DNA from 3 places in the Kribbella sp. NPDC004536 genome. Region 1 is predicted to be linked to each of the others. Evidence: predicted binding sites of a transcription regulator. Region 1 holds the regulator's gene; each other region holds the start of a gene.
What was found. Region 1 encodes HrcA, which represses chaperone genes, less so after heat shock. Its sites were predicted from a motif close to TTGGCACTCGNNNNNNNCGAGTGCCAA; they were not measured.

Region 1 (9,886 bases):
GTCGCGGGCCGTCACGAACAAGACCGGCGTCCAGTCGCCCGCAGCCCGCATGGTCCGGCACACGTCGGCGCCGTCGCGCCCCGGCAGCCCGATGTCGAGGATCACCGCGACCGGCTGCAGCTGCTGCCACGCGGTCAGCGCCGACTCGCCGTCGGACTCGATCCGGACGTCGAACCCGTCCCGGCGCAGGTACAGCTCGATCACCTCGGCGATCGCCGCCTCGTCCTCGACCACCAGAACCAGCCCGCGACCGGCTCCGGCCATCTTCAGCTCCCGGGAAGTGTCGGTCAGGGTGCCTCGTCCCCGGCCAGCTCGCGATCGATCCGGTCCAGCGTAGACCCGATCTGATCCAGCTCCTGCTCCGGCGACCCCACCTGTTGGGTCGCCGGAGCCTGCCGGCCGGCCTGCTCCCCACTAGGCCCGCCGGCGGAGCTGCCACACGCGGTCAGTCCGGCGACCGCGGCCGCCGTACCGACCAGCACAACCAGCACACCACGGAGCCGTCGCATTACTTGACCACCTGGCAGTGCGCGGCCTTGAACGCCTCCAGCTTCGTCTTCGCGGCGGCAAGGTCGGTCAACCGCTCGGAGCGGCGTTCGGCCCGCTTCTCCAACCGCTCGGCGACCTTGTCGTGCCCCTTCGCCTGCTGCGCGGCCGCGCGTGCCTTCAGCCAGGCGACCGAACCCTTCACGTCGGCGCCGCCGTTGATCCTGGCGGCCAGCTTGTCCCGCCGCGCGATCAGCTTCGGCAGCCGATCGGCACACAGCTTCTGCGACTCCTCGGGGCTGAGCGTCACCTGCTTGTACGTCGGGGCCGGGGTGGGCGTCGAGTCGGCCGACGCCGCCGTCGTACCGGCGACGATGCCGCCCGCCAGGACGACGGCCGACGTACCGGCCGCCAGGGTGCCGCGGACAGACCTGCGCATGTTCGTTCTCCTCGTCGTCTCCCGATCTGACGAGACCGACTCTCGCCTACCGACGTTCGAGGACGACCGGAGCTGTGTACGGGTTGTGTAAGAGTCAGACAGGGCCTAGTCCGGGCGGTCGACCGTGGCGGCGAGCAGGCCCGGGAATGCGGCGTCGAACTCGCTCCGGCGCAGGCGGTTGAGGCGGCGGGCGCCCTCGTCGCGCTGCTCGATCAGGCCGGCCGACCGCAGGACGGCGAAGTGGTGGCTGGCGGTCGCCTTCTTCACGGGCAGGTCGAACGTGCCGCAGGCGCGCGTCCAGTCGTCGTGCGTCGCGAGATCCCGCAGGATCGACCGCCGGACCGGGTCCGCGAGCGCGTCCAGGGCTGCCTGCAACGGCACCTCGGCCGGGTCGGCATGCGTGAGCGTCCGGGCTCTGGCGGACTCGACGGCCATGATGTTCGATCCTCGTCGTACAGTTGTGTTCGGTGTCTGTCTAACAGCTTAGCGAGGTACTGGTGATGATCGAACTGGTCGACTACGGGTTCGGGCCGGACGCGCGGCCGCGGGCCGACGAGGCGCGGACGCCGGGGCGGGACGGCGCGTTGGCCGCGTTGGAGACGTTCTACTACGCGCTGAACCACAAAGACCTGGACGTACTGGTCGCGGGCTGGGCCGACGATCCACTGGTCCAGCTGAACAACCCGGTCGGCGGCATCCTGCGCGGGCGGGACGCGGTGCACGACCTCTATCAGCGCGTCTTCGCGGGCTCCCTGGATGTCCAGGTCACCTTCGGCGATGCGGCAACGTACTGGCTGGGCGAGACGGTGGTGTTCGCGGGACGGGAGACCGGTACGTACCTGGGCGACCGGCCGCTGCGGATCCGTACGACCAGGATCTTCCGGTACGACGGCGCGTGGCAGCAGATCCACCACCACGGCAGCATCGACGACGCGGACATGCTCGCGGCGTACCAGCAGGCTGTCCGCGGTTAACGCCAGCGGGAGCGGGCCAGCAGAGCGGAGGCGGCTGCCACGCCGGCGGTCGACGTTCGCAGGACGGTGTCGCCGAGGCGGACCGGTGCGACGGCGAAGGACGACAGTTCCGCTGGGGCCAATCCGCCCTCGGGCCCGATCACGATGACGATGGTGCCCGAGCCAGGTGGGTCGAGGGTGGCGAGGGGGGTCGTTGCTTCCTCGTGGAGTACGGCGGGGAGGGCGGCGTCGGCCAGCAACTTGGCGACGTCCGCCGTGGAGGCCAGTGGGGCGACCTCGGTGAACCAGGTGCGGCGGGACTGCTTGCTCGCCTCGAACGCCCACGCCTGCCACTTGGCGAGCAGCTTCTCGACCCGCTCCGGGTTCGCCCGGAACTGGCTGCGCTCCGCGTTCCACGGGACGATCACGTCGACACCGACCTCGGTCAGCATCTCCACCGCGAGCTCGGCCCGCTCCCCCTTCGGTACGGCCTGCACCACGACCACCCGCGGGTCAGCAGCCTCAACCACCCCGCGCTCGTCCACGGCAACGGTCACCCCAGCCTTGGACGCGTTCACCACGGGCCCTTCGGCCCACGTACCGCGCCCATCCGTCAGCCGGATCCGCTCCCCAGGCCCGATCCGCCGCACGACAGCCGCATGCCGCCCCTCCGGACCGTCCAGCACCACCTCGTCGCCGCCCGGATCGGGGTGGAAGAACACCGCAACGCCCACTACCGAACACCCCACGAGTGCTGAGGCTGGGAAAGAAATGTGCGCCAGGTGACCGGAAGTTTCCCCGCCGGACCCGTTCCGCGCGACGGCAGACAGCCACAACCGGCTCCGCCCGCCGACGCACCAAGCGCTCGGCGCACCTCCCCTGCCTGGTGCGCCATCTAGTGGGCGCCGAAGGCGTCGCGGAGGCGGCCGAAGACGGTCTTGTGGGTGGCTTGGACCTGGCCCTGCGGGCGTTCCTCGTCGCGGGCGACGGCCAGCTGGCGGAGCAGGTCGGCCTGGGTGTCGTCGAGCTTGGTGGGCGTCTCGACGATGACCTGGACGATCAGGTCGCCGCGGCCGGCGTGCCGCAACCGTGGTACGCCGCGCGCCGTCAGGGTCTGTGCCGTACCGGACTGCGTCCCCGGACGGATCTCCAGCGGCGTCGTCTCGCCCTCGAGCGTCGGCAGGTCGATCGTCGTACCGAGCGCGGCCGCCGTCATTGGCAGCGTGACCGTGCAGTGCAGGTCGTCGCCGTTGCGGGTGAAGATGTCGTGCGGCTCGACCTCGATCTCGACGTACAGGTCGCCGGCCGGACCGCCGCCCGGGCCGACCTCGCCCTGACCGGACAGCTGCACGCGGGTCCCGGTGTCGACGCCGCCGGGGATCTTCACGGTGACCGTACGGCGGGAACGCACCCGCCCGTCGCCGGAGCACTCGACACACGGGTTCGGGATGGTCGTCCCGTAGCCGCGGCAGTTCGGGCACGGGCGCATCGTCCGTACCTCACCGAGGAACGACCGCTGCGTGTGCGTCACCTCGCCGCGCCCGTGGCAGATCTCGCAGGTCACGGGCTCGGACCCGGCCGCCGCGCCGGACCCGCTACAGGTCGGGCACAGCACTGCGGTGTCGACCTTGAGCTCCCGGGTCGTACCGAAGGCGGCCTCGGCCAGGTCGATCCGCAGCGGGATCAGCGCGTCCTGACCGCGCCGGGTCCGCGGCCGCGGCCCTCGGGTCGCGCCGCCGGTCTGCCCGAAGAACGCGTCCATGATGTCGGTGAACGTGAACGCCTGGCCGAACCCGGCGCCGCCCGGCCCGCCCGCCGCGGAGGCGAACGGATCGCCGCCGAGGTCGTGCATTTGCCGCTTCTGCGGGTCACTGAGCACCTGGAACGCGCGCCCGATCTCCTGGAACTTCTGGTGCGCGTCCTCGGAGTCGTTCACGTCCGGGTGGTACTGGCGTGCCAGCTTGCGGTACGCCTTCTTGATCTCGTCCGGTGACGCGTCACGGCTGACACCTAGGACGGCGTAGTAATCGGTGCTCATACTCCAGACCAGGGGGTTGTCTTCGTTTTCATCATGACTCAGCCAGGATCTGGCTGACGTAACGCGCGACGGCCCGTACTGCGCCCATCGTGCTCGGGTAGTCCATATGGGTGGGGCCGACGATGCCGAGGGTGGCGAGCACCTCCGACTTGGACCCGTACCCGGTCGCGACCACCGAGGTGGTGGCCAGTTCCTCGTACGGGTTCTCGTGGCCGATCCGGACGGTCAGGGTCTGCGGGTTGGTCGCCTCGCCGAGCAGCTTCAGCAGGATGACGTGCTCCTCGAGCGCCTCCAGCACCGGTTTGACGTTCCGCTCGAAGTCGTCGCCGTACCGGGTCAGGTTGGCGGCACCGCCGACCGCGATCCGCTGCTCGCCGACCTCGTCGGTGAACGCCTCGAACAGCGTGGTGACGATCGACGAGACCAGCGTCCGGTCGGCCGGCGCGAACAGGTCTGGCACGCCGGCCAGGGTGGTGGCCGCGTCGGTCAGGCGCTGGCCGGCCAGGGCCGAGTTGAGCCGGGAACGGAGGTCGGCGATCAACTGCTCGTCGACGTCGTGCGGGTGCTCGACGATCCGCTGCTCGACCCGGCCGTTGCTGGTGATCAGTACGAGCAGGAGCCGGCGCGGGCTCATCGTGACGACCTCGATGTGCCGCACGCTCGACCGGTTCAGCGACGGGTACTGCACGATGGCGACCTGGCGGGTGATCTGGGCCAGCAGCCGCACGGTCCGGCGGACCACGTCGTCCAGGTCGACCGCTCCGGCCAGGAACGACGTGATCGCCTTCTTCTCCGCCACCGACAGCGTCTTGACCGTGCTCAGCTTGTCGACGAACAGCCGGTAGCCCGCGTCGGTCGGGATCCGGCCGGCGCTGGTGTGCGGCTGGGTGATGTACCCCTCCTCCTCCAGCGCGGCCATGTCGTTGCGCACGGTGGCCGGGGAGACCCCGAGGTTGTGCCGGTCGACGAGTGCCTTCGACCCGATCGGCTCGTGGGTCGCGACGTAGTCCTCGACGATGGCGCGCAGCACATCGAGCTTGCGATCATCAAGCACGCGCACCACCCTTTCAGACCTTGGCACTCAGTCGTTCAGAGTGCCAGTCTAGGCGGTCTCGGGTGACGCTCCCAACGGAACGGCCGCCGGACGTGTCACTGTACTGGCCACATCAAGCGGCTGATCCTGGACGGCGGAGTCGACGAACGACTCCAGCACGTCGAGCACGTGGTAGGCCAGCTCCCCGCTCGCGCGGTGCGGCTCGCCCGTACGCAGGGCCCGCGCCATGTCCGCGACACCGACCCCGCGACCGGCTCCGGCGTACCCGCCGGCGACCGGCACCTCGGTCCACTCGCGCTGCTCCGGAGTCACGATCTCGACGGTCCCGTCGAACCCGTTCGGGTCCGGCACGGACAGGCTGCCGTCCGTACCGTGGACCTCGATCCGCGGCAACCGCCCGGCCCACACGTCGAACGACATCAGCACCGTGGTCAGCGCGCCCGACTCGTGTTCCAGTACGCCGGTGACGTGCGTCGGCACCTCGACGTCGAACACGGTCCCGGCCCGCGGCCCGGTGTGGATCTTCCGCTGCTGCTTCGCCCGGCCCGCGCGTGCAGTGACCCGGACGACCGGCCCGAGCAGGGTGACCAGGCTGGTCACGTAGTACGGCCCCATGTCGAGGACCGGGCCGCCGCCTGGCTGGTAGTAGAACTCGGGCGCCGGGTGCCACAGCTCGTGGCCAGGAGTGACCATGAACGCGGTCGCCGCGTGCGGGGTGCCGATGTCGCCGCGGTCGATCACCGCGCGAGCCGTCTGGGTGCCGGTGCCGAGGACGGTGTCCGGCGCGCAGCCGATTCGCAGGTCGTTCGCGGCGGCGTACTTCAGCAGCGGCTCCGCCTCGGCGCGATCCATGGCCAGCGGCTTCTCGCCGTACACGTGCTTGCCGGCCTCCATCGCGGCCTGGTGTACGGCGGCGTGGGCTGCCGGGATGGTCAGGTTGAGGACGATGTCCACGTCGTCGGCGGCGTACAACTGGTCCGGTGTGAGCGCCCGGATGCTGTCCGTGGCAACCGCCTCTGCCCTGGGGAGATCCAGGTCCGCGACCGCGACCACGTCGACGCCGGGGAGCTTGGCCAGGTGGTCCAGGTACGTACCGGAGATGACACCGGTGCCGACGATGCCGACGCGTGTCACTTGCTCGCCCACAGCAGCCCCCGCTCGATGATCGTGCGCACCTCGGGCGTCTCCAGGTCGTCCAGCTTGTGGCCGACCGTACAGACGAAGACCTTGCCCTCGCCCCAGGTCCGGGTCCAGATCGCCGGCATCACCGCACCCTCGATCCACGGGTAGTCCGGGTGCGACTCGAACGTCGTGGTCGCGAGCACCGTGTTCGTCGGGTCGTAGTGGATGTAGTACTGCTCGGTGTGCACGTCGAAGTGCTTGATGCCGTCGACAATCGGATGGTCGGCAATGATGTCGACCCGGTAGTCGGTGAAGCCGTGCGGGTGCGAGATGAACTGCCCGCCGGTGATGAAGCTGTAGTCGACGTTCTTCCGGAACGAGTCCGCGATGCCACCGTGCCAGCCGGCGAACCCGGTACCGCGCCGGATCGCCGCCTCCAGGCCCTTGAAGTGGTCGTCCTCGATCTCGCTCATCGTCACGCACTGCACGACGAGGTCGACGTCGTCCAGCTCGAGGTAGGCCGCGGTGGTGTCGGAGACCGTCACCTCGTAGCCGTTCTCCTTCAGATGCGGGATGAACAGGTCGGTCGCCTCGACCGGCGAGTGCCCTTCCCAGCCACCCCGGACCACAACCGCACGTCGTGTCGTCACAACGGCCACACCCTTCGAAAGTTTCGGAGTTCCGATCGGAACACTTGCGACCTTAAGTCGGCAGGAGAGGGCTTGCCAAGCACTACTCTCACCACATGGGCTGGAAGTTCTGGAAGCGGTCGAATCCGATGGATCCGCAGGAGCTGCTGGCGCGCGGGCACGCCCAGCCGAACAGCTTTCCGGAGCGGCCGCAGGACACCTTGCCGGTGGGCTCGTTCGGGATGACGGTCGAGGATGTGTTCTCGATCACCGGGCGCGGGACCGTGGTCACCGGCCGGGTGCAGACCGGGACGGTGACGGTCGGCGAGCAGGTGCTGATCAGCCGCGCCGGGCAGCCGCTGGTGCAGGTCGAGGTCACCGGCGTCGAGATGTTCCGCAAGATCGTCCGGACCGCGAAGGCGGGCGACAACGTCGGCCTGCTGCTGCGCGGCGTCAACCGGGACCAGGTCGCGAGAGGCGATGTCGTCAGCAAGTAGTGTCGAGCGCATGAGTTGGACGGAGCTCGGCGACCGTACGTGGGTCCGCCGGTACGACGAATGGGACCTCAACGTCGGCCTGGTCGTCGGCGCCGACGGCGCGCTGGTGATCGACACCCGCGCGACCACCGAGGAGGCCGAGCAGCTCCGCGACCACATCCGTGAGCTCACCGACCTCCCGGTGAAGTGGGTCGTCAACACCCACGCCCACTTCGACCACGTGAACGGCAACGGGGTCTTCGACGGCGCCGAGGTCTACCTGCACGAGAACGCCGCCGCCGAGGAGAACCTGGCCGGTACGACGTTCGCCGCCGCGAAGGTGATCGACCTCGGCGACCGGCGGGTCGAGCTGCTGTGGGTCGGCAACGGGCATACCTCCGGCGACGCGGTGGTCGCCGTACCGGACGTGAACGTGTTCTTCGTCGGTGACCTGCTCGAGGAGTCGGCACCGCCGTCGTACGGCGAGGACTCGTTCCCGTTGGAGTGGCCCGACACGATCCAGGCCGTGGTCGGCATGATGCCGCAGGACGTGCGGATCGTCCCCGGTCACGGCGCGGTCGTCGACCTGGAGTTCGCGCACGACCAGGCGATCGAGCTGGGCAAGGTCGCGAACACGATCTCGACCCTGCACCACGCCGGCACCTCGCTCGAGGACGCGCTGAAACACACCGAGGACTGGCCGTGGCCGGTCGACAAGCTGCAGGACGCGATCCGCCGCGGCTACGCCGTCCTGGGTACGCCGCAACGCCCGAGCCTGCCGTTACTCGGTCCCTGATCTGTAGTTGTCCGTTGACATCACGTCATCCGGTCGCGCAACTTGTTCGCAGCGGACATCGCCCGACCGGATGGGGTGGGACCTATGGCCATGCAGACCGTGCATTCCGACGGACGCGTCGAGCTGACAGATTCCGAAGCACTCCGGGGTAGTCCGTACGCGAACGCCGAACTGGCGCCGACCCGATTGCCGCAGCGGACCTGGACCACGTACAACTACGCGGCGCTGTGGATGGGGATGGCGCACAACATCCCGAGCTACCTGCTCGCGTCCGGGCTGGTCGCGCTCGGGATGAACTGGCTGCAGGCGTTCCTCACGATCACCCTCGGGAACCTGATCGTGCTGGTGCCGCTGCTGCTGAACAGCCACGCGGGCACGAAGTACGGCATCCCGTTCCCGGTGTTCGCGCGCGCCTTCTACGGGGTCCGCGGCGCGAACTTCCCGGCGCTGCTGCGGGCGTTCATCGCCTGCGGCTGGTTCGGGATCCAGACCTGGATCGGCGGCCAGGCGATCTACGTGATCGTCGGCGAGCTGTTCGGCAAGGGCTGGACGGACGCGTCCGCGATCGGTGGCCACCCGTGGACGATGTGGCTGAGCTTCGGCTTCTTCTGGGTGCTGCAGATGGTGCTGATCTTCCGCGGCATCGAGGGCCTGCGCCGGTTCGAGAACTGGGCCGCGCCGCTGGTCACGATCGCGTTCGTGGCGTTGATGGTGGCGATCCTGGTGAAGGCCGGCGGCTTCGGGCCGATCCTGTCGCAGCCGTCGAAGCTGGGCTGGGACGCCGACTTCTGGAAGATCTTCGCGCCGTCGCTGATGGGCATGATCGCGTTCTGGGCGACGCTGTCGCTGAACATGCCGGACTTCACCCGGTTCGGCAAGGGCCAGCGCGCGCAGGTCTGGGGCCAGATCATCGGTCTGCCGACGACGATGTCGTTCATCGCGCTGGTCTCGATCATCACCACGTCCGGCACCGTCGTGCTCTACGGCTCGGCGATCTGGGACCCGGTCGAGCTGACCCGGCGGTTCCAGAACCCGGTGATCGTCACGATCGGCCTGATCATGGCGATCCTCGCGACGATGTCCTGCAACGTCGCGGCCAACGTCGTGAGTCCGTCGTACGACTTCGCGAACGCGTTGCCGCGCTGGCTGAACTTCCGGACCGCCGGCCTGCTGACCGGTGTGGTCGGGATCGTCATCCAGCCGTGGCGGCTGATCTCGGACCCGTCGATCTACATCTTCGTGTGGCTGTCGTTCTACGGCGGCCTGCTCGCGTCGGTGGCCGGCGTACTGATCGCCGGGTACTGGGTGATCGACCGCACCAACCTGCAGCTCGCCGAGCTGTACAAACCGGGCGGCCGCTACTGGTACTCGGGCGGCTGGAACTGGCGCGGCGTGGTCGCGACGCTGTTCGGCTCGCTGCTCGCGGTCGGCGGCGCGTACTCGAACCCGGGCGCCGGCCCGTTCCCGCAGAACGGCCTGATCCCGTTCCTCAAGCCCCTCTACGACTACTCCTGGGCCGTCGGCCTGGTCGCCGGATTCGTCGCCTACTACGCCCTCACCCTCGCCTCCCCGACCCGCCACTCGACCGCGACCCACGCAGCGCCGACGTACTGATCCCGTACCGAACGACGGGTAGTGGTCACCGGCAGCCGCAATCCCCCCGCCTGGCACCGTCCGCCGCGCCGCCGCCGACCCGACCACTACCCGTTCTTCGGTACAACCGGAGTGGCTGAAGGGGAAGCGACCGGCGCCCGCATACGGTTGGCAGGTGGCTGATCGGTATGGGGACGACGTCCTGGCAACAGACTGGCGCAAGCCGAAGAACGGGCGGACCGTCGAGGTCGAGATCGAGAAGGGGATGGTCGTCGAGGAGCCCAGTTCGGGGTTCGTCGG
Region 2 (9,886 bases), on a different contig from region 1:
CGTACGTGGTGTCGTGACCGGCGGCCAGCAGGACGAGCGCGTGGTAGACGCGGAGCTGGGTGCGCCATTCGTAGTAGGTCATGCCGAGTTCGTTGCGGATGAGGCGGCTGAGGGTGCGGGCGCCGGCTCCGGCGTGGCGGCCGAGGTCGGCGAGTGGCATGTTGTCGGCGGGGTTGTCGTGCAGGTGCCGGGCGATCGCGCGCAGGCGGTCGTCCTGCGGTTCGGGCAGTTGAAGTGGTTGCTCGGTCGCTTCGTCGAGTTCGTCGACGAGCACCCGGTGCAGGCGGGCGCGAGCGGTTGTCTCGAGCTCGCGGCTCGTGAGGGCGAGCAGGACCTCGCGGGCCAGGCCGGAGGCGAGGAAGACGGCAGGACGGTCGGGCAGGTGCCGTGAGAGCGCGGGTGACAGGAAGACGATCCGCATGTCGGTCTCGCCGTGCGCGCGATGGTGGTGAGTGGTTCCGGCCGGCGTCCAGGCGACGCGGTTGGCCGGGACGATCGACGTACGTCGCTCGGTGTGGACGGACAGCACGCCGCGAGCCGCGTACACCAGATGTCCCTCGTCGTGGGTGTGGACCGGGCTGATGCCGCCGGATTCCCACTGGTGAGCGCCCGCGGACGGGAAGAGCTCCGATCGGACAGGTTGGCGGCCAATGGGCATAGCTTGGCATTCTATCGGTGGTCGGCCACCAGCTTCTCCGGCGACAGTGAACGCATGACAATGCGTGCGGCGGTGTGTGTACGGGCGGGTGGGCCGGAAGTGCTGGAGATCCGGGAGCTGCCGGTGCCGGCGGTACGGGACGGGTGGAGCCTGGTCCGGGTGTACGGCGCGGGGCTGAACCGGTCGGAGCTTCGTACCCGGCAGGGGCATTCGCCGTCGGTGGTGTTCCCGCGGGTCCTCGGGATCGAGTGTGTCGGGGTGGTCGAGGTCTCGACGGATCCCGCCGTACCGGAGGGGACGACGGTCGCGGCGGTGATGGGGGAGATGGGCCGGGCGTACGACGGTGGGTACGCGGAGTACGCATTGTTGCCCAACGCAACGTTGATGCCGCTCTCGAGTGCGTTGCCGTGGGAGGTGCTCGCGGCTTTGCCGGAGACCTACCTGACCGCGCAGGGCGCGCTCGATGCGCTGGGGATCGAGCGTGGTGGGCGGTTGCTGATCCGCGGCGGTACGTCGTCGGTCGGGATGGCTGCTGCCGCGATCGCGGCCGGGCACGGCGTGGAGACGGCGGTGACCACACGGCAGGCGTGGAAGGCTGCGGCGCTCACGGCCGATCACGTGCTGGTCGACGGATCTGTGCTGGAGGTCTGGCCGGACGGGCCGGACTACGTGCTCGATCTGGTCGGCGCGCGGACGGCGGTGGACTCGCTGCGGGTCGTACGGCGAGGTGGCACCGTCTGCGTCGCCGGATCGCTCAGCGGCTGGCTGATCGAGGCGTTCGAGCCGATCGCGATGATCCCGACCGGGACCCGGCTGACCGCGTTCCACAGCGAAACGATGAAGGGCCGGTCGGACGTCCTGCAGCGGATCGTCGACGAGGTCGAGGCAGGCGTCTACCGGCCGAACGTGGATCAGGTGTTCAAGCTGGACGAGATCGCCGCAGCGCACCAGTACATGGAGGACGATCAGGCGACCGGCAAGGTCGTCGTCACCCTGCGGCAGGAGTAGGCGACCGCGTCCCGGCCGATCCGCGTGACAATCAGCGTCGCCTGCTGTGAACCTTTGGGTGCGAGCTTCTTGCGCAGCTGGGCCGGGTCGAGGTCGACACCACGCTTCTTGATCTCCAACGTGCCGATGTCGTGTGTGCGTACCCAGGAGCGCAGTGCTTTCTCCTTGTAGGGCAGCTCTTCCAGGACCTCGTACGACGAGGCCAGTGGAGTCGCGACGTACTTCGCAGCCGTCACGTAGGCAATACGCGGGTCCAGCAGCCAGCCGTGCACCGCTGCAGCTACTGCAGTAACCAGGCCGGCCCTGACGACAGCACCGTCCGGCTCGTAGATGTACTGCCCTACCGGACCGCTGTCGGCGTCCGGTGCGTCCGTGACAGTGGCTCCGCCCGGCAGCAACGTGGCGCGGCGAGAGATGCCTGTGCAGAGCAGCCCTGACCACAGGGCGGCCTCCTTCACCTCACCGGCGTCGCTGATCCACTCTGCTTCCACACCGTCGGGGATCGCGTTGTGTGGGATACCAGGGGCGACCTTCACGCACGCGGTCCGTTCCAGAAGGCTGGTGACGAAGGACCACGGCGGCGAGTACGCGTTGTGGTCGAACACCCGGCGCCCGTCCGCACGACGAGCAGGGTCCGCGAAGACCACGTCGTACGGCGTGAGGTCCGTGGACTCGGCGTCACCTACTAGTACGTCTCCTGGCAGGCCCAGTGCGGACAGGTTGGCGCGGGCGGTGGCTGCCGTCTCCGGGTCGCGTTCTACGCCGGTGACACGGAGGCCGGCGCGCGCCGCGGTGACGAGATCGCCGCCGATACCGCAACCCAGGTCGACCACCCTGGCGCCAGGTATCGTCGTTGCGAGGCGGCTGGCTCGGTGCGTCGCGACTGTGGTGCGGGTTGCTTGTTCCAGGCCGTCTGGGGTGAAGTACATGCGCTCCGCGTCCGAGCCGAACTTAGCTACGGCGCGGTGGCGCAACGATGCTTGCGTGACAGCAGCCGTGACAAGCGTTGCGTCGTACTGACGTCTTAGCTTCTCCACCAGTTGCAGCTCGTTGCCCGGGCGAAACTCGGCGCAGGCAGCGGCCAGCACCTCGGCGCCCGGGCCGTCCAGCAACGCGGTGACAGTCACCTGGCAACTTTAGAGGGGGCTGGAACAGCTCCTGCTCCAGCTGCGGGTCGCCATCGAGTACAGGCGCCAGTTCATCGCGGAGCGGGTCATCGGGCCGTAGATGCCGTCCACCACGAGGTGGTGCTTGCTCTGGACCGCCTTGATCGCCGCGCGGGTCTTGCTGCCGTAGATGCCGTCCACAGCGAGCTTGCTGCCGTAGCAGAAGTTGAGATTGCGCTGCAGTACCAAGATGGCGGTCTCCGGGTCACCTGTCCGGTTGGAGCCGCGGTACGGGTCGTCGCCGTACATCAGGTTGCAGTTGGTGCTCGAGCTGCCGAGCAGGGAGGGCATCGGGATGCCCCAGCTGCGGTTCACCGGTACGAGCCTCGCAGACCTGCACTGGGGGAGCGCGGCGGCTGCCTTCAGCTCGGCCGCGGTAGCGTCGTGGGAGACGGGCTGGTCCGCATGCGGCTTGGACGGCGCTGGAGCGGCGGATGCGGGCGGGGAGTCGTGCTTCGAAGCGTTGGCTGCGACGGCCCCAACAGCCACTGCGCCGACCCCCGCCAGCACGACGAGGGCCTTGCCGGACAGCTTGGGTAGCCGCATAGCAACATTCTGTACTGAGGTGGTCACTCGGACCAGTGCGCCTCACGGTGAGATTCGTTTGGCACTCGAGTTGACCGAGTGCTAATCGCGGCCTAGATTCGGTGTTGGCACTCTCGGTGTGAGGGTGCCAGCGGTCCGGCCTCTGACCCCCGCGACGGCAGGGGAGCGCGACCACATGCCACAGACAAGCGAATTCGACCGTGGAGGTCAGCAAGTGTCGGTCACGATCAAGCCGCTCGAGGACCGCGTCCTCGTCGCGCCGCTCGAAGCCGAGCAGACCACGAAGTCCGGTCTGGTGATCCCGGACACCGCCAAGGAGAAGCCGCAGGAGGGCGAGATCCTCGCCGTCGGCCCGGGCCGGATCGACGACAACGGCAACCGCGTCCCGCTGGACGTCGCCGTCGGCGACAAGGTCATCTACTCCAAGTACGGCGGCACCGAGGTCAAGTACGACGGCCAGGACTACCTGATCCTGGGCGCCCGCGACATCCTCGCAGTCGTCAGCAAGTGACGTCCGCCCGCTGTTCCTGACTGACACCGCCCCGGGGCCTCTGGCACCGGGGCGGAGTGGGTCCGGACAGCGGGAGTTCGAGCCTGCAACGAGAGATATTCAGAAAAGGACTGGTTTTCTTCATGCCGAAGATCCTCGAGTTCGACGAGAACGCGCGGCGCGCGCTGGAGCGCGGCGTCGACAAGCTCGCGAACACGGTGAAGGTGACGCTGGGCCCGAAGGGCCGCTACGTCGTCCTGGACAAGAAGTGGGGCGCCCCGACCATCACCAACGACGGTGTCACCGTCGCCCGTGAGGTCGAGCTGGACGACCCGTTCGAGAACCTTGGTGCGCAGCTCACCAAGGAGGTCGCCACCAAGACCAACGACATCGCCGGTGACGGCACCACCACCGCGACGGTGCTGGCGCAGGCGCTGGTGCACGAGGGCCTGCGGGCGGTCGCCGCCGGCGCCAACCCGATGGGCCTCAAGCGCGGTATCGAGGCGGCCGTCGAGGCCGTGTCGGCCAAGCTGGTGGACACCGCGAAGCCGGTCGACGACAAGGGCGACATGGCCCACGTCGCGACCATCTCCGCCCGCGACGCCGAGATCGGCGCGCTGATCGCGGACGCGTTCGACAAGGTCGGCAAGGACGGTGTGATCACCGTCGAGGAGTCGAACACCTTCGGGACCGAGCTCGAGTTCACCGAGGGTATGCAGTTCGACAAGGGCTACATCTCGCCGTACTTCATCACCGACGCCGAGGCCGGCGAAGCGGTGCTGGAGGACCCGTACATCCTGATCCACCAGGGCAAGATCTCCGCGATCGCGGACCTGCTGCCGCTGCTGGAGAAGGTCGTGCAGTCCGGCAAGACGCTGCTGATCATCGCCGAGGACGTCGAGGCCGAGGCGCTGTCGACCTTGGTGGTCAACAAGATCCGCGGCAACTTCACCTCGGTCGCCGTCAAGGCGCCGGGCTTCGGTGACCGCCGCAAGGCGATGCTGGAGGACCTGGCCGCGCTCACCGGCGCGCAGGTCGTGGCCCCCGAGGTCGGGCTGAAGCTCGACCAGGTCGGTCTCGAGGTGCTCGGTTCGGCTCGCCGGATCGTCGTCTCCAAGGACAACACGACCGTCGTCGAGGGTTCCGGCAAGGCCGAGGACATCGAGGGCCGGGTCAACCAGATCAAGTCCGAGATCGAGCGCACCGACTCCGACTGGGACCGCGAGAAGCTGCAGGAGCGGCTGGCCAAGCTGGCCGGCGGCGTCTGCGTGATCAAGGTCGGCGCGGCCACCGAGGTCGAGCTGAAGGAGAAGAAGCACCGGATCGAGGACGCGGTGTCCGCGACCCGGGCCGCGATCGAGGAGGGCATCGTCGCCGGCGGCGGCTCCGCCCTGGTGCACGCGGCCACCGTCCTGGACAACGGCCTGGACCTGGAGGGCGACGAGCTCTCCGGCGTCAAGATCGTCCGCAAGGCGGTCGTCGAGCCGCTGCGCTGGATCGCCGAGAACGGCGGCTACGAGGGCTACGTCGTGGTCGCCAAGGTGTCCGAGCTGGAGTCCGGCAACGGCTTCAACGCGGCCACCGGCGAGTACGGCGACCTGCTCGGTAGCGGCGTACTGGACCCGGTCAAGGTGACGCGTTCCGCGCTCGCCAACGCCGGTTCGATCGCCGCGCTCCTGCTGACCACCGAGACCCTGGTGGTCGACAAGCCCGAGGACGAGGAACCCGCCGCAGCCGGCCACGGCCACGGCCACGGCCACTGACCCTCAGGCAGTAGTTCGACAGCACACACCCAGCACCGCCCGGCAGCCCCACTGCCGGGCGGTGCTCTGCTGCAAGCCGGACACCCCCGCCCACCCCACCCCACCACCCCACCCCTGCCCACCCACCCCCGCCGCCCCACGCCGGCCCGTTCAGCCACGCCGCTCCACCCCGCCAGGCTCGAGCACGCCATCCCGCCCCCGCGCTCAGCTACGCCGGTCCACGACGCGGTGCCCGGGTACGCCCGCCCCGCCCCGCCCCGCCGCGGCGCTCGGGTACGCCCGTCCGCCCCGCCGGGCTCGGGTACGCCGTCCGTCCTGCCGGGCTCGGGTACGCCGGGTTGCGCCACCATGCTCGGGTGCTGGCGTCTGCTCCGGACCCGCGCAGGGTCTGAAGACAGGCAATGGTGTCTGGGTATAGGCAATTGCCTGTCTCCAGACACCATTACCTGTCTCCAGTCCGCGTCGCGGTCCACGCCGCGGTGTTCGGGTACGCCGCACTGCGCCGGGCTCGGGTACGCCGGTCCACGCCGGAGTTTCGGGTACGCCGCGCCGCGCTCGGGTACGCCGACCCGCCGCCGCGCTCGGGTACGCCGACCCGCCACGGTGCTCGAGTACGCCCGTCCGCCCCTCTGGGCTCGGGTACGCCGGTACGCCGCGCTGGGCTCGGGTACGCCGGTACGCCGCGCTGGGCTCGGGTACGCCGGTGCGCCGCGCTGGGCTCGGGTACGCCGGTACGCCGCGCTGGGCTCGGGTACGCCGGTACGCCGCGCTGGGCTCGGGTACGCCGGTACGTGCCGCCGTGCTCGGGTGTTGGCGTCTGCTGCAGACCTGCGCAGGGTCTGGAGACGGGCAATGGTGTCTGGGAATAGGCAATTGCATGTCTCCAGACACCATTGCCTGTTTCCAGTCCGCGTCGCGGTCCAGGCCGCTACGCTCTGGTACGGCGGTCCACGCCGCCCGCGCGGGGTCTGGAGATAGGCGCTGGTGTCTGGGGACAGGCAATTGCGTGTCGCCAGACACCATTACCTCGCCTCGGTCCTCGGTTCTCGCTCCGGTTCTCGCTCCGGTTCCCGCTCCGGTCCTCGTCTCGGTCCCCCGGTCTGCGGCTTCGTCCTTGTGCCGGGTGGGGTGGTGGTGGGGAGGTCTGGTGGGATGGGTGGGTGTTGATTCGGGAGCGGTGTGGGGCGGATCTGGTTGTTTGTGTGGAGTTGCTGCGTTCGGTGCATGAACTGGCCGGGTATCCGATCAACTGGCCCGCGGACCCAGGACAGTGGTTGACACCGGAGGCTGCTCTTGGGTGTTGGGTTGCTGTGGACGGTGGGCGCGTGGTGGGGCATGTGGTGCTGACGGCTGTGGGGGAGCGGGCTGAGGTGGAGAGGTTGTTCGTGGATCCGGGGGTGGCTCGGCGGGGGATCGGGCGGGGGTTGCTGGAGCACTGTGTGGTGACTGCCGCGGGGCTGGGGCGGGAGCTTTCGCTGGAGGTCGTGGACAACCGCGGGCCTGCCGTACAGCTGTATCGGCGCGCCGGGTGGGTGGAGACGGGACGTACCGCGATCGACTGGGGCGGCGAATACGCCTCGGAACTGATCCGGTTCGCCGCACCTGCGGACCTGACTCGTGAGTAGTCACAGATCGTGATGAAAACATGCGCTTGACCACCAGTTGCCACTAGGCAACTGAGATTGAGCGCCGTACCATCTTTCAGGCTGACCGGTCTGAACACGAGGGGGCGAGGGGTGACAGAGGTCAAAGTGCCTGACACCCACGACCGGGTCGAGCTCAGGGATCTTGCCGCGCTGGCCGGCGACGGGGACCGCACAGCTCTCAACGACCTGCTCACAAGGGTGCGCGCTGTGGCGCACCGTTACGTACGGTCCCGTTTGTGGACCTATCCCGGCGGCGCCGACATGGTCGACGACGTCGCACAAGAAGTTTGTGTCGCGGTGTTCGGCGCGCTGGGCCGGTATCGTGACGAGGGGAGGCCTTTCGAGGCTTTCGTCTACGGCATCGCGGCCCGCAAGGTCGCCGATGCCCAGCGTGCGTTCGCGGTCGCCGACGTCTCGACGCCGGACCTGCCGGACGGCGCGGACGAGTCACCGACGCCGGAGGAGCGCGCAGTTCGGCAGTCCGAGGTCCAGCACATCATGGGACTGCTGGACAAGCTGCCGGAGAAACTGCGGGAGATCCTGCGCCTTCGCGTCGTTGCGGGGATGTCAGCCGAGGAGACCGGCCGGGCACTGGGGATGACACCGGGGGCGGTGAGGGTCGCACAGCATCGGGCGTTGAACACGCTCAGGGGGTTTGTGGGGCATGAAGCACAGCTGGAACGAGGAGCAGCAGGGGAGGGGCATCATGGCTGACCGTTTCGACCTGGACGCGATCGAGGCCGATGACGCACTGCTCGATCTGCTCGCCGCCGGTGGGGAGTCCGCCCGTGCGGCGGGCGAACACGACCCGGCCCTCGCGCTGCTGGCCGATCTACGGCTGGCCGTGGAGGTCGAGGACGAACTCCCGGTGGAAACCATCGACGATCCGGAGAGCTTCCTGGCGCGTTGCGCCGCGCTGAGCCCGATCACCGACCCGTTCGCCCGCAAGGTGGCGACCCGTGGTGTGGCGATCGGTGTCGCCGCGGTCGCCGCGCTGTCGGTCTCCGGGGTGGCAGCCGCGGTCAACGGTGACCCGCTGTCGCCGTACGAGAAGGTCATCGAGAAGATGGTCGACGCGGTCCGCCCGCAGACCAGCTTCCCGAAGGAGGACCTGGACGGCCTGCCGGTGGTCGACCGGTCGAAGATCGTCAAGGTCGGCAAGGACTTCGAGAAGAAGGCGAAGTCCGGGCAGCTCGGCACCGACGACTCCGGCGACGACCCGGCAGACGCGCTGCAGTCGCGGAAGGACGTCACTCCGCCGGCGGTGGTGCCGCCGGTCGCGGAGAAGCCGCTGGTGACGAACTTCGTCATCCCGTCGGAGCCGGCCCAGACGGAGGAGCCGACCGCCACCAAGACGACCGAGGAGCCGACCGGCACCACCACGACGGCTCCGGACGACACCAAGACGACGGAGCCGCCGCCCAGCACTCCGACGGAACCGCCGGCCACGACGACGACCGAGCCGCCGCCGGCCACGCCGACCGGCGACCCGACGAGCACGACCACGACGCCGCCGCCGTCGGACCCGACCACGGGTACGACGACTCCGCCGGCGACCGTGGACAACGGGACCGACAGCGGTACGCCGGCCGCCCCGGGTGCGGGCAACCCGACGACCGCACCGACCGGCGACCCGAACGCTCCGGCAGGTTCGACCGACGGTACCGGCGTACCGGCCGCGGGCGACACGACCGCGCCGACCGGCGACGGCACCGGCACTCCGCCGGCCGGCGGCACGACCGGCGACACCGGCACTACCGGAACCACCGGCACTACCGGCGACACGGGCGGCACCACCGGTACGACCACGCCGGGTGACCAGACGCCGGCAGGCGACGCCACGACGGTTCCGTCCGTCGTCGACGACCTGCTCAAGGTCACACTCGACTCGGTCGCGACCCAGGTCGTCCTGCCGACGCCGACCGGTGAGCCGCCGGCCGAGCTGGACAGCGCCAAGCAGTACTTCGGCAAGCCCGCGCCGGCCGTCCGGCCGGATGCCGTACGGCCCGACGCCACCGCGAAGACCGCGGGCAGCAAGGCGAAGGGCAAGGCGGAGAAGTCCGGGAAGCACTCCAGCGGCAAGGTGAACACGGGCTCGGTCCGCAAGACGTACGCCAAGGGCAAGCACTCCACCGGGGCGTACCCGGAGGGTAAGCACGCGGCGATCGCCCGGACCCACGGCTCGACCGACGACGCCAGCCTGCTCACCATCCTGGGCATCCTGAACGCACCGATCGATCCGAAGAAGTAACCAGCAGGTCACCGGCCGCCCGCCACGGGATCCGTGGCGGGCGGTTGCCTGTGGACGGCGGATTCGGGGCCTGGTAAGGGCGCGGATAGGATGGGGTTCCGTTCTCGCCGTACAAAGGTGCTCGTTTTCCCCATGGACATCACCCCCGCTGGAGTTCCCGACAAGTTCGCCGTCCTCGGCCTCACCTTCGACGACGTCCTGCTGCAGCCGAACGAGTCCGACGTCATCCCGTCCGAGGCGGTCACCCGGTCCCGGGTCAGCCGCAACGTCTGGGTGAACATCCCGCTGGTGTCCAGCGCGATGGACACCGTGACCGAGGCCCGGATGGCGATCGCCATGGCCCGGCAGGGTGGCCTCG
Region 3 (9,886 bases), on a different contig from region 1:
CCAGCGCCTGCCACAGGCCGTCGGAATTCGCGATACCGGCGGCGTGATCGGGCACGGTCTGGCGTGGGTCCAGGTCGGCCGTCGGTGCCTCGCTGAACGAGCGCCGCCGGGTCATCGACAGGTACTCGTTCACCAGGATCCGGCGGACGTAGTGGTGCGGGTCGTCCGCGCTGCGCACCTTCCGCCACTTGCGGAACGCCTGCATCAACGCGATCTGGGCCAGGTCCTCCGCTCGTTGGTAGTCGCCGGAGACGGTGAACCCGAGCCGCACCAGTTCCTGTCCACGGGCGGACACGTACTCCTCGAACTCCACTCGCCACTCCCTGGCTGGGCGTACAACTCCTCACACCTATTAGACGCATCGAGCCGCGCTGCTGCTGCAACCGTTCCCGCACAGTTCGATCTCTCTACTGAAGCAGGAACTTGCGGACCGCATCCTGGCCTCGTGGATCACGCTGCACGCTGTGACCGCTGCCCGGTATCACGATCAGTTGGGCCGCTTTCGCGTGCGCCTGCTCCCATCTGGACCAGTCCAGTGGGCAGAAGAGGTCGTTGCTCCCGTGCAGGATCAGCGTGCGTGGCAGGAGTTCCTGGCTGCTCGGGTACGTCGACACGCGGTCGGCCGGCCAGCGCAGGCAGCCCTGGATCATCAGCTGTTCGCGGGCGGTCGCCACGTTGTACGGGTACAGCCTCTTCGGGTCCAAGCGCCTTACCGCTTCATCCAGAGCGGTTTGGCGGTCGGGCTTTCCGGTCCACGGGAAGCGGAGGTCTGAGCAGAGCGTGGCCATGTGCAGGCCTGCGGAGAGTTCGTCGTACGACAGACCTTTGCTGGTGGTGCGTTGGATGAGCTCCTTCAGTACGGCGTCGTCGCCGTCGCGGGCCGCGTGCAGTGCGGCCGGAATCCCTTTGAGCGTTGGGTTGACGGAGTTGAGGCTCGACACGGACAGCATCTCCACCAGGTCGGTGCCGCTCGTACCGTGGTCGACAAGCCACGCCAGATCCGCGACGGGGTCTGTCGTACACGGCTGGCACGCGGCTCGCAGTACTCCGCTCGTTGCGGCCATCAGGTCGACGCCCATCGGGTTGAAGCCCTTGTGCGGTACCACGGAGTCCAGTACGAGTGCCTGGACGTGGTCCGGGTACTTCAGCGCGTACTGCTCGGCGGTGAAACTCCCGTACGACGTGCCGTCGAGTGTCAGCTGGTCCACCTTGAGGTACTGACGTAGCTGCTCGATGTCGTCGACGGTGTCGGGCGTGCCGAAGTACCCGGCGCTGGAACCGAGCTGCTTGGCGCACTGGTCCACGGCCTCGGCCGGTGGCGTGAGGAAGTCGGAACCGCCCACAGTCTCTTGTAGTGCTGGGCAATTGATGCCGTTGGAGCCTGTGCCGCGTTGGTCGAACATGACCAGGCGGTACTCGCGCCGTACGTCTGGGTTCACGTTGTTGCGGAGCGTGGGGATGGCTGGCTGGCCGGGGCCTCCTGTGAGTACCAGGAGTACGCCGCGAGGTGCATCGGTGTTGTCGGCAGCGATGACTCGCAGGTCGAGGCCGCTGCTGTGGTCCAGTGCCACGTGCAGCGTCGAGCAGGTGAAGCCTTCGGCGCATGGGGTGCTGGCAGGCTTGCTGGTACAGGCCGCGCAGGCCAGAAGTAGTACGCACAGCAGGCGGATCGTTCGCATCGGCCCTCCCTCAGGCCGAGGGTGCGGCACGGCGGGGAGCGCCGCAACCTGCCTCGCGGGTCAACCTCGGAAGGGACCCGCAAGGCAGGCGCGGGTTGACCCCACTGCGGACGGCTTCGGGGTGCGCGTCCGCTCTGGGGTCAGCGGAGACCGAGCGACTTGGTCAGCTCGGCAGTCACCTGGCGGGGTGCCGGCAGGACGCCGGGCTTGCCCTGGCCCTCCAGGGAGGTCGCCACGAGGCGGTGGCAGCCGAAGGCCTCGGCGGTGAACGACAGGACGCCGCGGTCGTTGTCGGTGAACCGCAGTACGTACGTCGGACCGAGTTCCTTGGTGCAGATGCTCGGCTTCTTCGCGACGGGTTTCGCGGCGTTCACCAGCGCGAGCAGGTCGGTGGCCTGTTTGCCGGTGCGCTTGGTCGTGACGTTCGCGTAGTCCTGTCCGGTCGCCTGCGGGTCGAACTGGCAGATCGTCACGCTGACCGGGTTGAACGCCGAGGTGGCGCCGCCCTGGCCCCAGACCACCTTGTCGGTGGCGGTGCGGACGGCGGTGATCGTGTTCGGGCAGTCCGTGCTCGGCGTGCCGCTGGGGTTGCTGCTGGGGGACGGGGTGGCCGAAGGGGTATCAGTGGGCTGGGCGGCGGGCGGGGACGAGGCGTTCTCGTTGCCGCAGGCGGCGGCGATACCGAGAACAGCCACGACGAGCGTCGCACCGATCAGGCCCCGTGTCCGTAGTGCACTCACGACTCGGTCCTTCCGGGTTGGCAAGGGCAACATGATGGTCGACCGGAGTCTCACCCGGCGTGCCGCAACATCACGGCAGCGCGTCTATCCGGTCACGCCCCCCGATCGAACCCCAACCGAAGCACACCTGTAACCCCCACGCACTGGCCGCACCCGAACCGCCCGCCCCGCCCGGGTGGGCTGCCGGTGTCCCCCGGGGTGCCTAGGATGATGTGTCGTGGCTAGGAAGAGGGCGAACGCGGACGCCGCCGCGCAGCGGGAGTGGGAGCTCGGGATCGACTGGGCGCGCTGGCTGCTCGACGGCAACACCCCACAGCCGCTGCAGGTGTACGGCGTGGTGCTCGAGCCGGGCGAGGTCGCCTACCTGCAGACCACCGCGCAGTACTCGCGGCTGTACGGCGGCAACGGGCGCTACCGGCAGAGCGGCGGGTTCTTCATCGGCAACCCGACCCTGGTGGTCGGGATGATGGCCGCCAACGCCGCGCTGAACGCGGGCCGCAAGGCAGCCGCCAAACGGGACATGCAACCGTCGTGGCGTGACCTCCAGGAGCTTCCGGTACTGGCTACGAACCAGCGGCTGATGTGCAACCTGCCGGAGAAGGGCTGGATGAGCTTCTACTACAGCGCCGTCCAGGAGTTCTATCCGGATACGGCGAACTGGACGATCACCCTCGGCTTCCAGAACGCCGTACCGCTGCGGATCGCCGGCCTGACCACGCCGACACTGGCCGTGCTGACTTCGTGGTGCCTGCACGGAAACGACCGCTGGCAAGGCGAACCCGGGATCGCGTCGCTGATCCAGGCAGCCCGCGGCCTGGACCCGGCGAACGAGATCCAGGACAACTACCCCGGCGAACTCCCCGACCAGGCAGCAGGTGAACAGCCCGACCATGCAGCCCGTGAACACGCGTCCGCCGGCCCTTGGGTGAACGATCCGTCCGGTGACAGGGCAGCTGGTGACAGAGCAGGCGACCCGTGGGTGAGCGACTCGTCCCCCGACAGAGCGGCCGGCGACGGGCGGACGAACAACCCGTCTCGCAACAGGCCGGCCGGCGACCCGTGGAAACGCGATCCGTGGGAACGCTAGCGGCTGAAACCGACTCCCGATCGGCCCCGCCGACTCGGTAATCTGGACGCATGACGAGCCCGTACGAAGACGACGAGCCGCTGCTGCCCGAGCAGACCCGTGACGACGACCCGCGGAACTGGGGCGACAACGACTTCGGCAGCGACGACGACGATCGCATCCTGAACGAGGTCCCGCCGCACCACGGATGACCGCCCAAGCATTCCTCGTCCACGGCGGCCTCTGGGACCCGATGGACGCCGCTGCCTTCTGGGGTACGACCGGTGTCATCGCCGGTCTGTCGGAACAGCTGGACGTGCTGGCGCCCGACCGCCCGCGGCACGCGAGCAGTTGGGACGTCGAGGTCGCCGCGCTCGGTGAACAGCTGGCGAAGCATTCCGGTCCGGTAAGAATCGTTGGGGCCTCCAATGGATGTACGGCTGCGGTCCTGCTCGCGCTGAGGTATCCGGAACTGGTCGATCGCCTCCTGCTGGCCTGGCCTGCCACCGGCGACGACGCCGCCGCGAACGAGCGTGCCCGGACCGGGATGGTGAACCGTGGATGTCCGCCCGACGTCGCGGACGGGCTGCTGACGGGTGGGATTCTGCGTGGCGTGACGGACGCCGAACTGGCCGCGCTGACACGTATTCAGGTGGCGGTACTGCCTTCGGTGCCGGAGAATCCGTCGCATCAGCGGAAGACGGTCGACGCGTTGCTGAGGTCGATCCGGGGGAGTCGCGAGCTGGCCGGGTGTCCCGAACCGCCGACGCCCGCCTTTCCGCCTTACCTGGATCAGTTGGTGCGAACGATCGTGGAGTTCGTCAACTGAGGGGATGAGCGTGGAGCTTCGGGGGTTCGACGACGGGTACGGCGCGCGGGTCGCGGGCTGGGCCGTGGACGAGAAGGAAGTCGCACTGCTCTCCGGACGGGTCGCCTACCCGTTCCCGGAGGAACTGCGGGGGAGTTGGCGGACGGTCGACGCGGACATCCACTCCTATCTGTTGTTCGACGGGGATCGGCCGGTCGGGTACGGCGAGGTCTGGCTGGACGACGAGGAGGACGAGGTCGAACTCGCCCGGATCATCGTGGACCCGGACGTACGTGGTCGCGGGTTCGGTGGTGAACTTGTCCGGGCACTGCTGGGTCCGGCATTGGACGCCGGCTATTCGGAGGTGTTCCTGCGGGTCCGGCCGGAGAACGCTCCGGCGATCCGCGCCTATCACGGCAGTGGCTTCGTCGACGTCCCCGCCGCCTTGATGGAGGAGTGGAACGACGGCCAGCCGGTGCCGTACCGCTGGATGCGTTATGCCGGTGAGCAGGTGGGCGCCGGCGAGCTCAGGGGCTGAGGATTGTGCGCCCACCCGCTGGTGACGGGCCTTACCGGACGTCCGACCGGCCGGCGCGCAGCAGGTCCCGGATCTCGGTCAGCAACTCCTGGTCGGTGGTCAGCGGGTCGGGCTCCGGCTCCATGCCGCGCTTGCGCCGCTCGGCCAGCTTGTTCAGCGGCAGCACGATGAAGAAGTAGACCGCCGCTGCGATGAACAGGAAGTTGAGGCCGGACTGCAGGATCTTGCCGATGTAGAAGTCGGCGCCGTTGACCTTGAAGTGGGCGACGCCGCTGATGTCCGCCTTTCCGAAGATCGCGGCGATCAGCGGGTTGATCAGGTTGTCCACGAGCGACGTGACGATCGCCCCGAACGCTGCGCCGATGACGACGGCGACCGCGAGGTCGACGACGTTCCCGCGCATGACGAATTCCTTGAAGCCCTTGAGCATTTGTGGTGCCTCCACGAAGCGGGTGGTTGTACCCGGACAAGCTAGGGCCGCAAGGCCGTCCACGCGAGGGACCGCGCCGCAGCGCGACACATCGTGCTGCGACAACTTCGGAGGGTGATCATCCGGTGTCCGGAGTCAGCGCCACGGTGATTCGTGAATTCGTACTGGCCTGGGCGAGCCGGGTCGCGACCTCAGGCGCCGTGGCGACCACGATCAAGGCCCCCGACGTACTCGACCGGGGCTCCGGCAGCGCGACCACGGGAACCGCGTTGGCCAGCAGCCGCGCCGCGTCGGCGTTCGTGCTCGTGGCGCCGTACAGGTTCAGATGGTCGCCGACGCGCAGGAGCGTGCTGATATCGGCGTCGTCGACGCGGATCGGGTAGGCGACCGATCCCGCGGGCACGGCTGGTGGCGCCAGGAATCTGGCATCGGTGAGTGGTTCGCCGGCTCTGACCGGGCCGCTGAGCACACGGTCGGTCAGCTTGCTGCCGGGTCTGAGTGCGCCGGACGGCACGGCGCCGGGCGGCAGCTCGACTGTCCGCAGGTCGCCACGATCGGGCGTGGCGCCGCCGGTCAGGTCGCGCGCGGCGGCGAGCACCTTGACCGTCGGCGGCGGTGCAGGGGAGAGGGCCAGGAGTCCGAAGTACACCGCGGCGGCCGCGGCGGCGCCGGCGAGGAGCCGACGATGCCAGCGGGCGGCTCGGATCAGGTCACGAAGCAGAGAGCGGTTTGTCATGCCGGAGAAAGTACGAGTTTCGCCGGCGACCGCCTCTCAGTTATCCACAGGCGGCGCTCAGGCCGCGCTGGTCCCCGAGGAGGTCGACGAGCTCGAGGAGCTGCTGGACGACGAGGACGAGCTGCTCGACGAGGAATCGGACGACTTGGCGGTCGAGGCCGAGGACGACGAGGACGACGACGAGTCGGAGGACTTCGCCGGCACCGAGCCCTTGCCGGAGGATCGGCTGTCGGTGCGGTAGAAGCCGGAGCCCTTGAACACCACGCCGACCGCGTTGAAAACCTTGCGCAGGCTTCCCTGGCAGTTCGGGCACACGGTCAGAGCGTCGTCCGTGAAGCTCTGGCGCACCTCGAGCGCTTCGCCACAGTCGGTGCACTGGTACTGGTACGTCGGCACGGTCGGTTCCCTTCAAGCCGCTGGCACTCCTACTACCCGACTGCTAATAATGCGCCAGCGGCCCGAAGTATTCCAAACCCGGACCCACGTACCTCAACTCTGCGTCAATGTCCAGCCGACGCAGAGCAACGCAAAGTTGTGCGGGACCCCATTTGGGGTGGACGGGCGGATTCTCTACGGTTGGTCCGTGCGTCGCCTGTTTCGAGTCGTCATCGCCAGCGGAATCGCTCTCGCCACGGTCCTCCTGGTGATCGCCGGTACCCTCGTCTACGTCGTCCGCCACTCCTTCCCGGCGTACGACGGAACGATCGACCTGGAGGGGCTGGACGGCGACGTCAGCGTGGTCCGGGACGCGAACGGGATCCCGCAGATCTACGCGGACACCCCGGCGGACCTGTTCGCCGCGCAGGGCTACGTGCACGCGCAGGACCGGTTCTTCGAGATGGACTTCCGCCGGCACGTCACGGCGGGCCGGCTGAGCGAGCTGTTCGGCAAGGACGCGCTGGAGACGGACAAGTTCATCCGGACCCTCGGCTGGCGGCGCACCGCCGAGGCGGAACTGCCCCTGCTCAGCCCGACGACCCGGCAGTACCTCGACGACTACGCACGCGGCGTCAATGCGTACCTGTCCACGCACAGCGGTTCCGGCCTCAGCCTGGAGTACGGCGTACTCTCCCTGCAGCCCGGTGGTCCGAAGAACTACACGCCGGAGCCGTGGACCGCGGCCGACTCGCTGTCCTGGCTCAAGGCGATGGCCTGGGACCTCGGCAGCAACCTGGACGAGGAGATCACCCGCACCAAGCTGCTGGCGGCATTCCCGGCGCGCAACATCGAGAGCCTCTATCCGCAGTACCCGTACGACCGGAACCAGCCGATCATGGCAGCGGCCTCGATCAGCAAGGACGGGAAGTTCAGCTCGACGCCCGGGCCGAGCACCGAGGTCCGGCGGAGCATGCTGACCAAGGACCTGCTCAAGTCGCTGGACTCGGTGCAGAGCGTCGCCAAGGGCCTGCCCGAGCTGCTCGGCCAGGGCGACGGCATCGGCTCGAACTCGTGGGTCGTGTCCGGTGACCACACCACGACCGGCAAGCCGCTGCTGGCCAACGACCCGCACCTGGGCGCGACCATGCCGGGTATCTGGACCCAGGTCGGTCTGCACTGCAACAACGTCGGCAAGAGCTGTCCGTTCGACGTCTCCGGCTTCAGCTTCTCCGGTCTGCCCGGAGTGGTGATCGGCCACAACAATGCGATCTCCTGGGGCTTCACCAACCTCGACCCCGACGTCCAGGACCTCTACCTGGAGCGGATCGACGGCAACAACGTCCTCTACAACAACAAGTGGCGCGCGATGGCCACCCGCGAGGAGACGTTCAAGGTGGCCGGCCAGGACAAGCCGGTGAAGATCACCGTCCGCGAGACCCGGCACGGTCCGCTGATCTCCGACGTCGGCGACGACGAGAAGAAGGTCGGCGAGATCTCTGCGTCGCAGGCGAAGTACCCGCAGGCGTACGGCGTCGCACTGCAGTGGACCGCGCTGAACCCGGGCAAGACCGCGGACGCCCTGTTCGCGATCAACACCGCACAGAACTGGACGGAGTTCCGGGCCGCCGCGCAGCAGTTCCAGGTCCCCTCGCAGAACCTGGTGTACGCCGACACCGACGGCCACATCGGCTACCAGTCGCCCGGGCTGATCCCGATCCGCGCGACCGGGCGCGGTGACTGGCCCGTGCCGGGGTGGGATCCGAAGTACTACTGGAAGGGCTACATCCCCTTCGACGCGCTGCCGACGGAGTTCGACCCGCCGGGCGGGATCATCGTCACGGCGAACCAGGCCGTCGTCCCGAACACGTACTCGTACTACCTGACGAACTCCTGGGACTACGGGTACCGCTCGCAGCAGATCCTGGACCGGATCAAGGCGGCCGGGAAGCTGGACGTGAACGCGATGGCGTCGATCCAGCTGGACACCAAGAACAAGGCCGCCGAGATGCTGGTGCCGTACCTGCTGCGGATCAGCATCGACGACGCGTTCGACAAGCAGGGCCAGGACACCCTGAAGAACTGGGACTTCACCTCACCGCCGGACTCCTCCGCCGCGGCGTACTTCAACGTGGTCTGGCGCAACCTGCTCGCGCTGACGTTCCACGACCAGCTCCCCGAAGGCACCTGGCCGGACGGAGGCTCGCGCTGGTTCGAAGTGATCCACACGCTGCTCGGTCAGCCCAACAGCGCCTGGTGGGACGACATCCGGACCCCGCAGCGGGAGAGCCGTGACGACATCCTCCGCGAGGCCCTGATCAACGCCCGGACCGAGATCACGCAGAAGATGGCGCGAGAGCCGTCCAACTGGCAGTGGGGTCGGCTGCACAAGCTCGAGCTCACCAACCAGACACTGGGCAAGTCCGGGATCGGTCTGGTGGAGAAGATCTTCAACCGCGGCCCGTACGAGCTCGGTGGTGGTACGTCGATCGTCGATGCGACCTCCTGGGACGCCTCTGTGGGCTACGGCGTGACCTCGACCCCGTCGATGCGGATGGTCGTGGACCTGTCCGACTTCGACAAGTCCCGCTGGATCAACCTGACCGGTGTGTCCGGCCACGCCTTCTCGTCGAACTACACCGACCAGACGGACCTGTGGGTCAAGGGCCAGACCCTCCCATGGGCCTACACCAAGGGTGCGGTCGAAGCGACCCGCAAACACACCCTGACCTTCACCAAACCAGACCGCTAGCCAGGACTACCAAGCGGCGCACTGGCCTCGGCGAACAGTACCGGTCCTGACTGACGGACAGGCCGAAGCCCAGCCGGTGCCGGGGTCGAGGAAGCCAACCGCGGCTGCGCGCTGCTCAGAAGCTGTGAACCCGGTGTCACGCATCCCCAGCGGCTCGAACAGCGAGCTCCGGCAGTACGTCGGTCACGGGAGCGTCCAGCGAGAGCCGTAGCTCGTCGACCAGGATCATCGTCGCGGGCCGCAGTCTGCAGCATCAGGCCACTCCAGCAGTGGAGAGCGGGACCAGACGGTTGGGCGTGAGCGCTGCGTCGACCGGTTTGTCGTGCTCGTCGTGTGGCAGCGTGTCGACGATCTCGGTGTCGTACACGGCGGCCCAGACCGGAGTACCGGGGCGGACGCGGGCCAGTGCGCGGTCGTACGAGCCGCCGCCGCGTCCCAGTCGTACGCCGTCACGGGCTACCGCTACCGCTGGGCAGATCACCAGCTCCGCCGTGGCGATGGCGTCGGAGCCCAGGTCGATCGGAGGCTCCGACAGGCCGAGCCGTCCGGGTACGAGGTCCGCTGCACCAGGCGCAACGCCCCAGCCCAGGTCGTTGTCGGCGTACAGGATCGGCAGCAGCACCTCGTGGTGCGTCGCGAGCAGCCAGTCGATCAACGCGCCGGTCTGCGGCTCCGGCCCCATCGACACGTACAGAGCGATCCGGTACACGTCCGGCAACACCTGCTGGGCGCTCGCCAGCAGCCCATCAGCCCGGGGCCGAG

Region 2: a site for HrcA is predicted at 3,437-3,463, ahead of groES (co-chaperone GroES). Genes of this name have one in related genera too.
Region 3: a site for HrcA is predicted at 6,414-6,440, ahead of ACFYRU_RS03700 (FmdB family zinc ribbon protein). Genes of this name have one in related genera too.

Annotation. Positions count from the first base shown of each region.
Region 1 covers NZ_JBIALY010000003.1:1,481,803-1,491,688, reverse strand. The annotation lists gene ACFYRU_RS32565 (response regulator transcription factor) at 1-264, opposite strand, end outside; gene ACFYRU_RS32560 (hypothetical protein) at 288-509, opposite strand; gene ACFYRU_RS32555 (hypothetical protein) at 509-925, opposite strand; gene ACFYRU_RS32550 (ArsR/SmtB family transcription factor) at 1,031-1,360, opposite strand; gene ACFYRU_RS32545 (YybH family protein) at 1,426-1,899, shown strand; gene ACFYRU_RS32540 (16S rRNA (uracil(1498)-N(3))-methyltransferase) at 1,896-2,612, opposite strand; gene dnaJ (molecular chaperone DnaJ) at 2,774-3,916, opposite strand; gene hrcA (heat-inducible transcriptional repressor HrcA) at 3,948-4,970, opposite strand; gene ACFYRU_RS32525 (Gfo/Idh/MocA family protein) at 5,019-6,116, opposite strand; gene ACFYRU_RS32520 (ThuA domain-containing protein) at 6,101-6,742, opposite strand; partial or broken gene ACFYRU_RS32515 (EF-Tu/IF-2/RF-3 family GTPase) at 6,922-7,215, shown strand; gene ACFYRU_RS32510 (MBL fold metallo-hydrolase) at 7,229-7,993, shown strand; gene ACFYRU_RS32505 (NCS1 family nucleobase:cation symporter-1) at 8,078-9,607, shown strand; gene ACFYRU_RS32500 (DUF3097 domain-containing protein) at 9,762-9,886, shown strand, end outside.
Region 2 covers NZ_JBIALY010000001.1:1,047,198-1,057,083, reverse strand. The annotation lists gene ACFYRU_RS05145 (AraC family transcriptional regulator) at 1-658, opposite strand, end outside; gene ACFYRU_RS05140 (zinc-binding dehydrogenase) at 713-1,666, shown strand; gene ACFYRU_RS05135 (methyltransferase domain-containing protein) at 1,624-2,793, opposite strand; gene ACFYRU_RS05130 (peptidoglycan-binding protein) at 2,803-3,378, opposite strand; gene groES (co-chaperone GroES) at 3,593-3,889, shown strand; gene groL (chaperonin GroEL) at 4,012-5,631, shown strand; gene ACFYRU_RS05115 (hypothetical protein) at 6,054-6,500, shown strand; gene ACFYRU_RS05110 (GNAT family N-acetyltransferase) at 6,792-7,256, shown strand; gene shbA (RNA polymerase sigma factor ShbA) at 7,368-7,991, shown strand; gene ACFYRU_RS05100 (hypothetical protein) at 7,984-9,528, shown strand; gene guaB (IMP dehydrogenase) at 9,661-9,886, shown strand, end outside.
Region 3 covers NZ_JBIALY010000001.1:771,025-780,910, reverse strand. The annotation lists gene ACFYRU_RS03745 (SigE family RNA polymerase sigma factor) at 1-313, opposite strand, end outside; gene ACFYRU_RS03740 (alpha/beta hydrolase) at 408-1,679, opposite strand; gene ACFYRU_RS03735 (hypothetical protein) at 1,820-2,419, opposite strand; gene ACFYRU_RS03730 (hypothetical protein) at 2,637-3,506, shown strand; gene ACFYRU_RS03725 (hypothetical protein) at 3,557-3,697, shown strand; gene ACFYRU_RS03720 (alpha/beta fold hydrolase) at 3,694-4,314, shown strand; gene ACFYRU_RS03715 (GNAT family N-acetyltransferase) at 4,319-4,831, shown strand; gene mscL (large conductance mechanosensitive channel protein MscL) at 4,863-5,261, opposite strand; gene ACFYRU_RS03705 (Flp pilus assembly protein CpaB) at 5,380-5,997, opposite strand; gene ACFYRU_RS03700 (FmdB family zinc ribbon protein) at 6,055-6,393, opposite strand; gene ACFYRU_RS03695 (penicillin acylase family protein) at 6,581-9,124, shown strand; gene ACFYRU_RS03690 (5-formyltetrahydrofolate cyclo-ligase) at 9,378-9,886, opposite strand, start outside.